Regions from separate parts of the Microbispora sp. NBRC 16548 genome, predicted to be linked through region 1. Evidence: predicted binding sites of a transcription regulator. Region 1 holds the regulator's gene; the other holds the start of a gene.
What was found. The regulator LexA, encoded in region 1, represses DNA repair genes until DNA is damaged. The targets are predictions, from matches to a motif close to TCGAACANNTGTTCGA.
Positions count from the first base shown of each region.

Region 2: the regulator LexA is predicted to act here: its motif matches at 4,707-4,722, upstream of QSK36_RS43635 (DUF5131 family protein).

Region 1 covers NZ_BSSF01000001.1:116,327-123,478, forward strand. The annotation lists gene QSK36_RS00550 (S41 family peptidase) at 1-1,631, shown strand, start outside; gene QSK36_RS00555 (cellulase family glycosylhydrolase) at 1,847-3,529, shown strand; gene lexA (transcriptional repressor LexA) at 3,623-4,339, opposite strand; gene nrdR (transcriptional regulator NrdR) at 4,772-5,236, shown strand; gene QSK36_RS00570 (vitamin B12-dependent ribonucleotide reductase) at 5,356-7,152, shown strand, end outside.
Region 2 covers NZ_BSSF01000019.1:127,438-134,589, forward strand. The annotation lists gene QSK36_RS37545 (hypothetical protein) at 327-1,097, shown strand; gene QSK36_RS37550 (helix-turn-helix domain-containing protein) at 1,193-2,035, shown strand; gene QSK36_RS37555 (ATP-binding protein) at 2,132-2,551, shown strand; gene QSK36_RS37560 (hypothetical protein) at 2,641-2,823, shown strand; gene QSK36_RS37565 (sigma factor-like helix-turn-helix DNA-binding protein) at 2,970-3,812, shown strand; gene QSK36_RS37570 (NUDIX hydrolase) at 3,812-4,630, shown strand; gene QSK36_RS43635 (DUF5131 family protein) at 4,792-5,556, shown strand; gene QSK36_RS37575 (three-Cys-motif partner protein TcmP) at 5,567-6,670, opposite strand; gene QSK36_RS37580 (plasmid replication, integration and excision activator) at 7,031-7,152, shown strand, end outside.

The DNA.
Region 1 (7,152 bases):
CGTTCGATCCCTCACTGGCGGGCCGCGGCTTCGGCGGGGAGGACGACACCGATGAGGACGCCACGGACGACGGCAAGCCCGACCCTCCGCGTGCGACCGAGGTGGATGCCGACGGGCTGGCGGCGCGGATCGTGCCCGTACCGGTGCCCGCGGGCACCTACTCCAACCTGCGTGCCGCCAAGGGCGGCCTGCTGTGGCTGCGCCATCCGCTCACCGGTGAGATCGGCGACGGCACCGAGCCCGGCGAGCCGGTCCTCGAACGCTATGACCTGGTCAAGCGCAAGGTCAGCGAGCTGGGCAGGGAGTTCGCGGCCTTCGAGGTCAGCGGCGACGGCACGCGCCTGGTGACCAGCGGCGGCAACGGCCTGCAGACCCGCGCGACCGGAGAGGACGACGAGGTCGTCACGATCGACCTGGACCGCGTGGCCGTGACCGTCGACCCGGTCGCCGAGTGGCGGCAGGCCTACAACGAGGCCGGGCGGCTCATGCGGGACCACTTCTGGCGAGCGGACATGAACGGCGTGGACTGGCCGGCCACGCTCGACCGCTACGCACTCCTCGTGGAGCGGATCGGCGCCTACTCCGAGCTGATCGACCTGCTCTGGGAGGTCCAGGGCGAGCTGGCCACCTCCCACGCGTACGCGCGGCCGAGCGGTGCCGGCCGCGATCCCCGGCGCCGCCAGGGCCTGCTCGGCGCCGACCTCGCCCGGGACGGGAACGGGGTGTGGCGGATCGGCCGCATCCTGCCCGGGGAGTCCTCCGACCACGAGGCCCGCTCGCCGCTGCTCGCGCCCGGCGTCGCCGTCCGGGAGGGCGATGCGATCGTCGCCGTGAGCGGGCGCCCGGTCGATCCGGTCCGCGGGCCGCTGGCACTGCTGTCCGGTACGGCGGGGCGGCCTGTGGAGCTGACCGTCCAGCCCGGTTCCGGCGGCGAGACCCGCCGGGTCGTCGTCACGCCCGTCGCGGACGAGACGCGGCTGCGGTACCACGACTGGGTGGTGGGACGGCGGGCGTTCGTGCGGGAGGCGTCGGACGGGCGGCTCGGCTACCTGCACGTGCCCGACATGATGTCCAGCGGGTGGGCGCAGTTCCACCGGGATCTGCGTGCCGAGATGGACTTCGACGGGCTCATCGTGGACATCCGGGACAACGGCGGCGGGCATGTCTCCGAGCTGGTGCTGGAGAAGCTGCAGCGGCGGGTGACCGGGTGGTCGCTGGCCCGGGGGTACGAGCCGGCGCGATACCCGGAGGACTCCCCCCGCGGGCCGATCGTGGCGGTCACCGACGAGTTCGCCGGGTCGGACGGGGACATCGTCAGTGCCGGGATCAAGAACCGCGGCATCGGACCGCTCGTGGGCACGAGGACCTGGGGTGGCGTGATCGGCATCGACTCGCGCTACTCGCTCGTGGACGGGACCGTCGTCACGCAGCCGCGGTACTCGTTCTGGCTCGAAGGCGAGGGGTGGGGCGTCGAGAACCACGGCGTCGACCCGGACGTCGAGGTCGTCGTGACGCCGCAGGACCTGGTCGCCGGGCGGGATCCGCAGCTGGCGCGGGCGGTGGAGCTGGCCCTGGCGGCGCTGCAGGAGAGGCATCCGGCCACCCCGCCGGAGTTGCCGCCGCTGCGGTGATCCCGGTGCCGAAGCTCGTCGGCATCGTGCCGTGACGGGACGTTGACGATCGGCTGGCCTTCCGGACAAAATTACGCCCGAGCCACAAACTAGTCATATCGATGTAGGCGTGCGGTCAGGGCATGCCGCGACCACCACCGCTCCGGCGGTGGTCTGGGGTGCGCGCCTGACCGTATGGCTCGGCGTCGGCGTGCGCCCCGCGTGGGAGGCACGTCTTGTACAGACGAATTCTCGGCGGGCTGGCGACGGCCGCCGCGATGGCGGCGACCGTTCTCGTCGTCACCGGGTCGCCGGCGAACGCCGCCGGCACGGGCACCGGCTACCTGCACACCAGCGGGAACAAGATCGTCGACAGCACCGGCGCCACGGTCCGGCTGACCGGCATCAACTGGTTCGGCATGGAGACCGACAACAAGACCTTCCACGGGTTGTGGGCGAACAACCCGTGGAAGAGCCAGCTCGACCTCATGGCGAGCCTCGGCTACAACACCATCCGGGTGCCGTTCTCGGACGACGCCCTGAAGCCGGGCGCGCAGGCGACGAGCGTCAACACCTACTCCAACCCCGACCTGATCGGCCTGTCCCCGCTGCAGATCCTCGACAAGGTCGTGGACTACGCGGGCCAGAAGGGCATGCGGATCATCCTCGACCGGCACCGGCCGACCAGCGCGGGCCAGACTGCGCTGTGGTACACCTCGGGCGTCCCCGAGTCCACCTGGATCAGCGACTGGAAGTCGCTGGCCCAGCACTACGCCGGCAACACCACCGTCATCGGGGCCGACCTGCACAACGAGCCGCACGCCGACGGCACCAACCCGAACGCGACCGGCTCCTGCTGGGGCTGCGGCGACGAGTCGCGCGACTGGCGCCTGGCGGCCGAGCGCGCGGGCAACGCCATCCTGTCCGTGCAGCCCAACTGGCTGATCTTCGTGGAGGGCGTGAGCTGCCCGAGCGGCGGCCTGTCCAACGTCTGGGACAACGACACCAGCAACGACGAGGACTGCGGCTGGTGGGGCGGCAACCTCACCAAGGCGGGCCAGTACCCGGTGCGGCTGAACGTGGCCAACCGGCTCGTCTACTCGCCCCACGAGTACGCCACGTCGGTCTACCACCAGGCGTGGTTCGACGACCCGTCGTACCCGGCGAACATGCCGGCCATCTGGGACAAGTACTTCGGCTACCTGTACAAGCAGAACATCGCGCCGATCATGGTGGGCGAGTTCGGCACCACGCTCGCCAGCAACATCGACAAGATCTGGCTCCAGGAGCTCATGAAGTACATGGGCAGCGGGGTGAACGGCATGTCGTTCACCTACTGGTCGTGGAACCCCAACTCGGGTGACACGGGCGGCATCCTGAAGGACGACTGGGCGACGGTCGACCAGGCCAAGCAGAGCATCATCTCGCCCTACCTGATCCCGCCGACCGGTGGCGGCAACCCGACGCCGCCGGTGTCGCCCTCGGCCTCGCCGAGCGTGTCGCCGTCGGCCTCTCCGTCGGCCTCTCCGTCGGCTTCTCCGTCGGCTTCTCCGTCGGCCTCGCCGTCGGCGTCCCCGTCGGTGTCTCCGTCCGCGTCTCCCTCGTCGCCGGGCGGGAAGACCTGCACGGCCACGTACAAGGTCGTCAACCAGTACTCCGGCGGCTTCCAGGGTGAGGTCACGGTCAAGGCGGGTTCCTCGGCCATCTCGGCCTGGACCGTGAAGTGGGCCTTCCCGAACGGCCAGAGCATCAGCCAGCTCTGGAACGGCACGCTCAGCGCGAGCGGGTCGAACGTCACGGTGACGAACCTGTCCTACAACGGCGCGCTGGGTGCCGGGGCCTCGACCACCTTCGGCTTCAACGGCAGCTGGTCGGGCACCAACGGCGTTCCTTCGCCGGTGAGCTGCACCGCCTCCTGACGGCGGACCGAACACGGCACAGCACAAGCCCGGCGCTCTCGTGAGCGCCGGGCTTGTCCCTGTGCGGCGTCCGGAACCGGCGAGCCGCTGCTGCTACAGCTTGCGCAGGACGGCCGTGACCTTGCCGAGCACGGTGGCCTCGTCACCGGGGATCGGCTCGTAGTTGGGGTTGTGCGGCACCAGCCACACGTGCCCGTCCTTGCGCTTGAACGTCTTCACGGTGGCCTCGCCGTCGATCATGGCGGCCACGATGTCGCCGTTGTCGGCGACCGGCTGCTGCCGCACCACGACCCAGTCGCCGTCGGCGATGGCGGCCTCGATCATCGAGTCGCCGGAGACCTGGAGCAGGAACAGCGTGCCCTCGCCCACGAGCTGCTTGGGCAGCGCGAACACGTCCTCGATGCTCTGCTCGGCGAGGATGGGACCACCGGCCGCGATGCGGCCGACCAGCGGCACGTAGGCTGCGGTGGGCCGGTTGAATCCGGCCTCCTCCTCGGAGGTGGCGTCCGGGTCCACCCACAGCACCGGCTCGCCCGGCAGCCGGACCTCCAGGGCCCGGGGCCGATGCGGATCACGCCGGAGGTAGCCCTTACGCTGGAGCGCCGTGAGCTGGTGCGACACGCTGGAGGTGCTGGTCAGCTGGACCGCTTCCCCGATCTCCCGCATGGAGGGCGGATAGCCGCGCTGCTGGACCGAGTCGCGGATCACCTCGAGGATCTTCCGCTGCCTGGGGGTGAGGCCAAGCGAGTCGCGCCTGCGAACCGCGAGGTCGCTGACGCCATCCGCTTGCTCACTTCGGTCACTCACGATGCCACCTCTCAATCCGTGTTCCTCATGTCGCACAGAGCGACCGTACCGCGATTCAAGATCACCGTCAAACAATTGTTCGATATCCAGCGAAATCGCCGATCTCGCCGTCCGTCTCATCGTACGGGAGTTCGATCGATCCCGTGTTCGATTTACCCGATCTTCTCTGGCTGTAGTACGCCCAGGTCAGAAGCCGTACGGAAATCAGCAGGGAAAGGCGCGTAAAGGGCCTATTCCGCGACGGGCGGGGCTGTCGATGCGGCCGTGACTGGAGGCGCGACACGCGCGCCGAGCAGGCACTTCCTCACTCGGGGCCGGTTCGACTTGCGTTCAAGGTCGGGCGCTCCTACGGTTGGACCACAACATCTAGTAGTCACATCGGTGTAAGTTCACCACACCTTGTGTTCCGGGATGTGCGTTCTGGGAGGCGATGAAGTGCACTGTCCGTTCTGTCGCCACCCGGACACCCGGGTCGTGGACAGCCGTGCGGCCGAGGACGGGGCGGCGATCCGCCGCCGGCGCACCTGCCCCGAGTGCGGGCGCAGGTTCACCACGCAGGAGACCGTACTGCTGATGGTGAGCAAGCGCAGCGGGGTCACCGAGCCGTTCTCCCGGGAGAAGGTCATCGCCGGCGTGCGGCGGGCCTGCCAGGGACGCCCGGTCGGCGAGGACTCCCTCGCCCAGCTCGGGCAGCGCGTCGAGGAGAGCATCCGGGGCACCGGCGCGGCCGAGATCGCCTCGCACGAGGTGGGCCTGGCCATCCTGGGCCCGCTCCGCGACCTCGACGAGGTGGCCTACCTGCGCTTCGCGTCGGTCTACCGCAGCTTCGAGACGCTGGCGGACTTCGAGGCGGAGATCGAGCGGCTCCGCGCGGCCCACAGCACGGTGGGCGAGGAGTAGGCGCCTTCCGGGGGACCGGGACGAGGCGGGCGGCGGCGCGCGACGGCGCGGCGCGACGATGTGGTTATAACGAGCGTGGTCGGAGAAGGGGCTCCATCGGGCCCTGGGAGGGGGAAGTCATGACGGAGACCGTGAGCGGCACCGTGTCGGGTGCGGGGGGCCGGCCGGGCAAGCGCCCGCGCAAGGGCCTGAAGATGAAGCGCATCTTCACCACCCCCGGTGTCCACCCGTACGACGAGGTCCGCTGGGAGCGGCGCGACGTCGTGATGACGAACTGGCGGGACGGCTCGGTCAACTTCGAGCAGCACGGCGTGGAGTTCCCCGACTTCTGGTCGGTCAACGCGGCCAACATCGTCACCACCAAGTACTTCCGGGGGGCGGTGGGCACCCCGCAGCGCGAGTCGAGCCTCAAGCAGCTCGTCGACCGGGTCGTGGGCGTCTACACCAGGACCGGCGTCGAGAACGGCTACTTCGCCTCCGAGGAGGACGCGGAGATCTTCGACCACGAGCTCAAGCACGCGCTGATCCACCAGACCTTCAGCTTCAACTCCCCGGTGTGGTTCAACGTCGGCACCCGCTCGCCCCAGCAGGTGAGCGCCTGCTTCATCCTGGCCGTGGACGACACGATGGAGTCGATCCTCGACTGGTACAAGGAAGAGGGCGTGATCTTCAAGGGCGGCTCGGGCTCGGGGGTCAACCTCTCCCGCATCCGATCGTCCAAGGAGCTGCTGTCCAGCGGTGGCACGGCCAGCGGCCCGGTCTCCTTCATGCGCGGCGCCGACGCCTCCGCCGGCACCATCAAGTCGGGCGGCGCCACCCGCAGGGCGGCCAAGATGGTCGTCCTCGACGTGGACCACCCCGACATCGAGGAGTTCATCGAGACCAAGGCGCGCGAGGAGGACAAGATCCGCGCGCTGCGCGACGCCGGGTTCGACATGGACCTCGGCGGCAAGGACATCGTGTCCGTCCAGTACCAGAACGCCAACAACTCGGTGCGGGTCTCGGACGAGTTCATGCGGGCCGTCGAGGACGGCGGGCAGTTCGGCCTGCGGGGCCGGCTGACCGGCGAGGTCATCGAGGAGGTCGAGGCGCGGTCGCTGTTCCGCAAGATGGCCAAGGCCGCCTGGGAGTGCGCCGACCCCGGCCTGCAGTACGACGACACGATCAACGACTGGCACACCTGCCCCGAGACCGGGCGGATCACGGCCAGCAACCCCTGCTCGGAGTACGTCCACCTGGACAACTCCTCGTGCAACCTCGCGTCGATCAACCTGCTGAAGTTCCTGCGTGACGACGACTCCTTCGACGTCGCGACCTTCGTGAAGATCACCGAGCTGATCATCACCGCGATGGACATCTCGATCACCTTCGCCGACTTCCCGACGCAGAAGATCGCCGAGACCACCCGGGCGTACCGCCAGCTCGGCATCGGCTACGCCAACCTGGGCGCGCTGCTCATGGCGACCGGGCACGCGTACGACTCCGACGGCGGCCGGGCCATCGCGGCCGGGATCACCTCGCTGATGACCGCCGTGTCCTACCGCCGCTCGGCAGAGCTCGCCGGGATCGTCGGCCCATACGACGGCTACCAGCGCAACGCCGAGCCGCACAAGCGGGTCATGCGCAAGCACGCCGCGGCCAACGACGACCTGCGCACCCTCGACGACATGGACAAGGGCCTGCACACAGAGGCCACCCGGCAGTGGCAGGAGTGCCTCAGGCTCGGCGAGAAGAACGGCTACCGCAACGCCCAGGCGTCGCTGCTCGCCCCGACCGGCACCATCGGCCTGATGATGGACTGCGACACCACCGGCATCGAGCCCGACCTGGCGCTGGTGAAGTTCAAGAAGCTCGTCGGCGGCGGCTCGATGCAGATCGTCAACCAGACGATCCCGCGGGCGCTGCGCCGGCTCGGC
Region 2 (7,152 bases), on a different contig from region 1:
GCGCCGCCCTTGATCCTTATAAGCTCATTTCGGCAGAGCCCGTTGCTCAGGCCAACGCCTAGCTAGACGGACTAGAACTCAGGATGCTTGTCAAGTAGGCACAAGCCCTGTCCTGATATCTTCTGGCGACGGGAGCGGGTGTGCGAGATCCTTAGCTCATGACGGAGCACTTCTACTCTGACCGAACCTTCGGTCCGCGCCCTCGAACCCTCGAGGAGATCACGGCGAACGTGTGGCGAGGACTCGTATCCCTAGTACATCGGCGAGTAAAAGATGGATCGCTCGCCTTGGAGTTCCCGGATCGTACTTGCCCGGACGGTTCCTCTGTGGCTATAGGAACCGACGAAGATGCGTTCTATGCAACTCTTCTAGCGCTCATCCCTCAGCTCGAAAGTTATTGCTACAATTCTGGCTACCCCAGGATGCGGCTCGATTCGGATAACCTGCCATCAACGCGAATTGCATTAGACGTAATAGATTTCATTGCCCAGAGAATTGCCACTCCGAGCAGTCGGAGCTTCCATGGGTTCTTCGGACACGAGCACATATGGTTTGATGGCCAAGAAAGCATCGAAGCTGGTAGAGAAACGTTTCGCAGGGATATCGAGCTACTCTTCTCAAGGAATGGAATTGCTTTCACAATCGGCCAGAGCATGCAAGTTCAGCGGCTTAGCCCGCTAGAGGTTCGGCCCCTAGTCAACGGATTTAAACCTTCAACTGGCGATAGCATATTAGACGAGAAGTTGCTTGATGCCATAACTCGGTATCAGTCCAGGGTCGTCCCTGATCGAGTAGATGCTGTCGAGAAGTTGTGGGATGCTTTCGAGCGACTTAAAACTCTGGAGCTAGGTGACCGCACTCAAAAAAGTGCATCAATTCAGCAGTTGATAGAAGCAGCAACTAGCAGTACTGCACTTCGCGAACAGCTCACCGAAGAGTGCAAGACACTGACCAAAATCGGTAACAATTTCGCCATCAGACATCACGAACATGGGTCCGAACAGCTTCCCGCCCCTGTCAGCGCATCAGTCGATTATCTGTTTACTCGTCTTCTCGCCTTGATCAGTTTCTTGTTGCGTCAGACAGGCCGCTTATGAGACACCTATAACCCTTGAAACGTGATTTCCGGCACCGTCTCAAGCCGTCTCGGTTCGAGGGCCTCCCGTATATCCAACATGGTAGAAACCTTCCTATGGACGGTCGGCGGGATCGGTTGCGGGAGTTGGGTGAGCTGCTGCGGCGGCTTCGCAAGGATGCGGGGCTGACCGGCAGAGAGTTGGCTCAGCGGGCCGGGGTGGCGCAGCCGACGATTTCGCGGATGGAGACGGGGCGACTACTACCGACGCCGGAGACGGTTGAGCGGGTGTCGGCTGCTCTCCAGCTCGATTACGCCGCTCGCTCTGAGTTGGACGCGCTGCTCGTGCGGCTGCGTGACGAGGTATCGCGGCTAAAAGGTGGGCTTGCTGGCAGGGAGGCGGCGAACGCGGCGCGGGTTCGCTCGTCGAAGTGGATGGCGGTCTTCTCTTCGGCGATGATTCCGGCGCTGTTGCAGACGGCGGAGTATGCGCGGTTGGCGGTGGCGATCGGCCGCGATGTGGATGAGGACGATGCGGCCAAGGCGGCGGCTGTACGGATCGATGCGCAAGCAGTGCTGTTCGAGGAGAGCCGGCGGTTCGCCTTCGTATTGACCGAGGGTGCGGTTCGTACGTGGCCGGGGTCGCCGTCATTAATGCTGGCCCAACTCGACCGGTTGGCTCAGGTCTCGACGCTGCCCCATGTTCGGCTCGGTGTTGTCCCGTGGAAGGTGGAGGCGCCGGCCTTCCCGCTGCACGGGTTCACCATCTTCGACGGGTCCGTGAGCGTGGTGGAGAGCCTGACCGGTGATCTGACGCTGACCGAGGCGGGCGAGGTCGGGGCTCATGAAGAGGCGTTCGAGGCGTTCGCGGGCGCGGCCGTGTACGGGGAGGAGCTGCGGGCGCTGCTGGGCGAGATCGTGGCGGACTTCCGGGAGCTGGCGAAGCAGCTCGATGACTGACGCATTTATGCGTCGTATTCCTTGAGATGCTTGCGGTGATGGTCATACGCTCCAGTCGAAGGCATGTCTAGCCCCCTATACGACGGAGCGTGTCCCATGCCCCCATGGCGCCTGTCCCGGCACTTCCTCGGCCGTCCCGCCTCGGTCACCGAAGCCCGCCGCTTCATCACCGCAGCCCTCGGTACCTGGCCGGTCGTCGAGTCGGCCGAGCTCATCGTGAGCGAGCTGGCGACCAATGCGGTCCGGCACACCGCCTCAGCCCGGTTCGGCGGCCGGTTCATCGTAAGCATCCAGGCCGAACGCGATCAGGTATGGCTCGGCGTCACCGACGAAGGCGGCCCCGGCGTCCCTCGGCTCGTCCGGCCTGCCGATGACGAGGGGGGCCGCGGCCTGCTGCTGGTCGCCAACCTGGCCGACAACTGGGGCGTGTACGGCAACCAGGCCGGCCGTACCGTCTGGGCGCTGCTCAAGGTCGACCCCATCGCAGCCGCCGCACAGGCGACGCCCCGGTCATGAGCTGCATAAGCCCGCACGTCCCCAATCGCCGGCGACCCGGGTGCACGAAGCTGGAATGGTTTAAGCCCTCGGACGGAGCCCGGGTTCGCGTGCTCGCCTGGACCTGCGACTGCCTGGCCATGGTCTATGAGCTGTGCCAGGCGGGCGGACAGGGGTTCATCCGGCGCACGCTCCAGAACGAGGACGCACCTGAGATCCGCGAGACCCATCGCTGGCCCCTCGGCCAGGCGCGCGAGGTCTGGGCGGCCCTGTTGACGGGAATGGCGCGGTGAGCCCGCGCGGTGTCCCCAACCGGCGCTCGGCGATCCGGGCCGTGGATCCAAGGACGGGCAAACCCGCCAAAACCGTACTGTCAAGAGGGATAGACGGTATTTCGTCTAGGGGCCTAGACTCGGGTGCGCACCACCGAGGAGGAACCGTGCCACCGAGCGACCTGGACAAAATCGCCGCGATCGACGATCCCTACCTGCTGCTCCGGGTCGCCACCGAACGACTCAACGCCGCCCAGCAAGAGGTCACCGAACTGGCTCGCCTGCGCCGCCGCGTCATCCAAGAACTCCACGCCCAGGGCATGTCGTATGCGCAGATCGCCGAGAAGGCCGGTCTGTCCCGCGGGCGTATCCACCAGATCCGTCACACCGGCCCCGCCCCCGAGGGTGCGTTCCTCGGCGTCGGGACCGTTACCGTGGTGACTCCGCTGCGGCACGACGCCGCGACCGGCCGCTCCATGGTCGCCCTGGACGACATGCGCACCGGCAAGCGCCTGGAAGACCTCGCCCGGACCTTCGGCCTGAGCGTCGCCACGGACAACGTCACCGTCGACGGGCAGATCGACCTCAACCGGCCCGGCCTGCTCGTCATCTGCGGCCCCCGCATGTCCGATGCCATGCGTGCCGCGTACGACGCCGACCCGGTCATCCACTGGGACCGCGACGACACCGGCTGGAAGCTCCTCGACACGCGCACCGGCCGCGAGTACCGGTCCGGCTCCCAGCTCGACCCTCAGCAGCCGACCGACTCGGCCTTCCTCGGTCGGCTGCCCCGCCCGGACGGGAAGGGCTCGTTCCTGGCCATCGCCGGTATCCACCCCAACGGCTCCCTCGGCGTCATCCACCTACTCGCCAATGAGATCGCCACGTTGTGGGGGCAGGTCGGCGACCACCGCTTCTCCTGCGTGGTCGGCGTCGAATACGACCCGCACACCGGGGAACCAGTGCGAGCGGAACTGGCCAGCCCGCTCTACCGGCACGAGGACACCTGATGCGCGTCGCCTTCGCCAGCGAACCCGCCTACCCCGACCGGCCCAACGAAGACTTCATCGGCGCAACCGCCAACGCCGTCGTCCTCCTCGACGGCGCCAGCATCCCCCCAGGTCTCACCTCGGCCGGCTCGCACAGCGTGCGGTGGTATTCCCATACCCTCGGCTCCACGTTGCTCGCCGAGATGACCCAAAGCGCCGGCCCCCTGCCCGAACTCCTCGCCCAGGGCATCAAGCACGTCACCTCACTGCACGACTTCACCTGCGACCTGACCCACGGCGGCTCCCCCTCCGCCACCGTCATCATGCTCCGCCAGGTCTCCGACCACCTCGACTGGCTCGTCCTCGGCGACTCCACCCTCATCCTCGATACCGGTACGCCCGAGCCGATGGTGATCTGCGACGACCGGCTAGAACAGGTCGCCGCACCCCACCGCACCCGACTCGACAGCCTCCCCGGCGGCACACCCGAACACGCCGAAGCCCGCCGCGAGTACGTCGAAACCCTCGGCCAATACCGCAACCGCGACGACGGCTTCTGGGTCGCCTCCACCGACCCCCTCGCCGCCGACCAAGCCCTCACCGGCACCATCCCCACCGACCAGATCCGCGCCGCAGCCCTACTCACCGACGGCGCAGCAGACGCCGTCAACCGCTACCACCTCACCAGTTGGCGCCAGCTCCTCACCGACCTGGAACAAAACGGGCCGACCGAACTAATCCGCCGAGTGCGCGAGACAGAGCAATCTGATCCGCACGGCAAACGCTGGCCCCGCAGCAAGGCCCACGACGACGCTACGGCAGCCTACGTCTTGGCCTGATCACATCGGGCCTGAGCGTTTCGCTGATCTTGCACCGCCAGTGGCGGTACGGTTACCACAACTTACCCGCGAAGTATCGAAAATAGGTTCGATCTGAGTTATGATCGCCGACAAGGGTCGATTGATGTGATCCAGGACTCGAAGAGGTAGAGGGGCAAGCGATGGGTGACCGTAGCCATATCGAGTGGACCGAAGCTACGTGGAACCCCTCTACAGGTTGTGACCGTTTCTCTCGGGGCTGTGATAACTGCTACGCTCTCGCACTCGCGAAGCGATTGAAGGCTATGGGACAGCCCAGATATCAGCGCGATGGAGATCCCCGGACGTCAGGGCCAGGCTTCGGCGTAACGCTCCATGAAGATTTATTAGACCTGCCAAGACGGTGGCGGAAACCTCGCACCGTCTTCGTTAACTCAATGAGCGATTTATTTCACGCTCAGGTCCCCTATGACTTCGTACACCGCGTTTTCCGCACTATGGAGGAAACGCCGCAGCACACTTATCAAGTGCTCACTAAGCGTGCACGGCGTCTGCGACGCATGGCTCATCGCCTGCCTTGGCCGGCTAACGTCTGGATGGGAGTCAGCGTCGAAGACACTGACTCTAAGGATCGAATTGACGAACTACGAGAGGTTCCGGCCGCAGTTCGATTCCTCTCATGCGAACCCTTGCTTGGCAACTTAGGCGACTTAAATCTTTCCGGCATATCTTGGGTGATAGTTGGCGGAGAGAGCGGGCCTGGTTTCCGGCCGGTCGACATAGCTTGGGTTAGGGACGTGCGCGACCAGTGTATCAGCGCCGGAGTCCCATTCTTTTTCAAGCAATGGGGTGGCAGGACCCCCAAGGCACAGGGGCGACTGCTAGACGGACGCACCTGGGATGAAATGCCTGCCATTGCGGGATCACCGGTATTAGTAGGCGTTTGAACTATCGCCTTCACCCTGCAGTGAATGTGATCATCGTACCCGTTGGAAACCCGTGTTTGCCGGGTCGCTGCACTTTTATCATCCCTGCTTTCTCCAGAGGTGCCAGCACAGGCCTTCGAAGGTGGGTTTTCTTGTATGGGGTTCGAATGGTAGTGAAGTTCTCCAGTTCCTGAATTGGAACCGTCTTACCCGAGAACTGTTCCAGTAGCGCCTGCTGTAGTGGGGCAACGTCGAGCCTGTCCTCTATGAAGAGGATATCTTGCCCAACTAGCCGATCCGAAAACCTATAATCACCTCCCGGATCCAACTTCCACATCGCCTCTTTCATCAACTCCAGGCCCTTGATGTCTCGGGTGCCATAGAAGAGATAGTATCCGATATGGCCCGACTTATTTATCATGCCGAACGACTGCACATAAGGGAAGCCGCATACAGCCTTAAGTTGATTCTCGTAAAGGTCGTGAAGAAATTGTTGGCGAGGTCGCCCTGCAAGCGTTGCCGCTTCCTTGTATTGGTCGGTTCCGAATAGCTCCGTGAGATGGCGATCCACGTTCCCGGCTCCAGCGAATCGGTTCACCGAATCAACCATGTAGTTGACGAAGAGTTCGCAACGCGGCGAAGCAAGGAGATCGCGCAGTAAATTGAGGGGGAGGCCGGAGAAACCGAAAGGGTCCACGAAAGCAAAGGTAGGGGCTAGCTGCCGTTTCTGTCTTTTCAGATCCTCCACGATGTCCGAGGCGGCTTCCTGGAAAGGCTTATCTAGAAGTATGACCTTCACATGGCGAGGCCAGGGACTGCGAGAATTTTGAAGAGCAGTAACCTCGGACTTCAGGCTCGCAAATCTATTAGGCTCTGGCTCGCAAAATACAAAGAGAAATTCTGCCCTCATGCGAGGGAAGTACGAATGATCCAGCAGGGTGGTTAGCGCAATAATAGGCGAGCCCGGCTCGCCATTCTCGTAGCGTCCGGGGCCGGCAAACCCATCAAGAAATACGACACGCCCGTTATATGCGGAAAGAACTGGAAACCATCCGCCGAGGTAATGGCGCAGGATCTCATGCTTGGCCTTGGTGTGAGGGTCGAGCTTCCAGTGAGTCGTGTTCGGGCCTGCCATAACTCTCCTTAAGGTGCAGGTGCCTCATGTATGAGTGTTGATGGGCATCTGGGTCATGGTAACGGGCACTGCTGTCTGCGACATACAGACTTTGGGCGTATTGCCCGCTTGACACAGGATTGTGAAGTCATACCGTCTCGCGGCAAGAAGGCCCGAGATAAGGAAAGTCCGATTTAAGCCTTTGTTCCGACCCGTAACTCAAATCATGCCTCGCTCTGCCCCGTCGTCTGAATAAACCCGTCGACCCCCCTAGACAGTTCGCCTCACTCCGCGCTACCTGCTGTCGCATAGCCCCCTAGACAGTTCTCGTGACGGATCGGCCGTCGCCGTCTAGGGGGGTGGACAAGGAGGTGGTGAACGATGGCACTGCAAGGACCCATCCCGATCAGCTTCGAGCTGCTGTTCCCGCACGGCTGCTACGTCGTGGGCGAGGTGAGCGCGGCGAAGGACTTCGACGCCAAGCGGGACACCCAGGCCAAGGA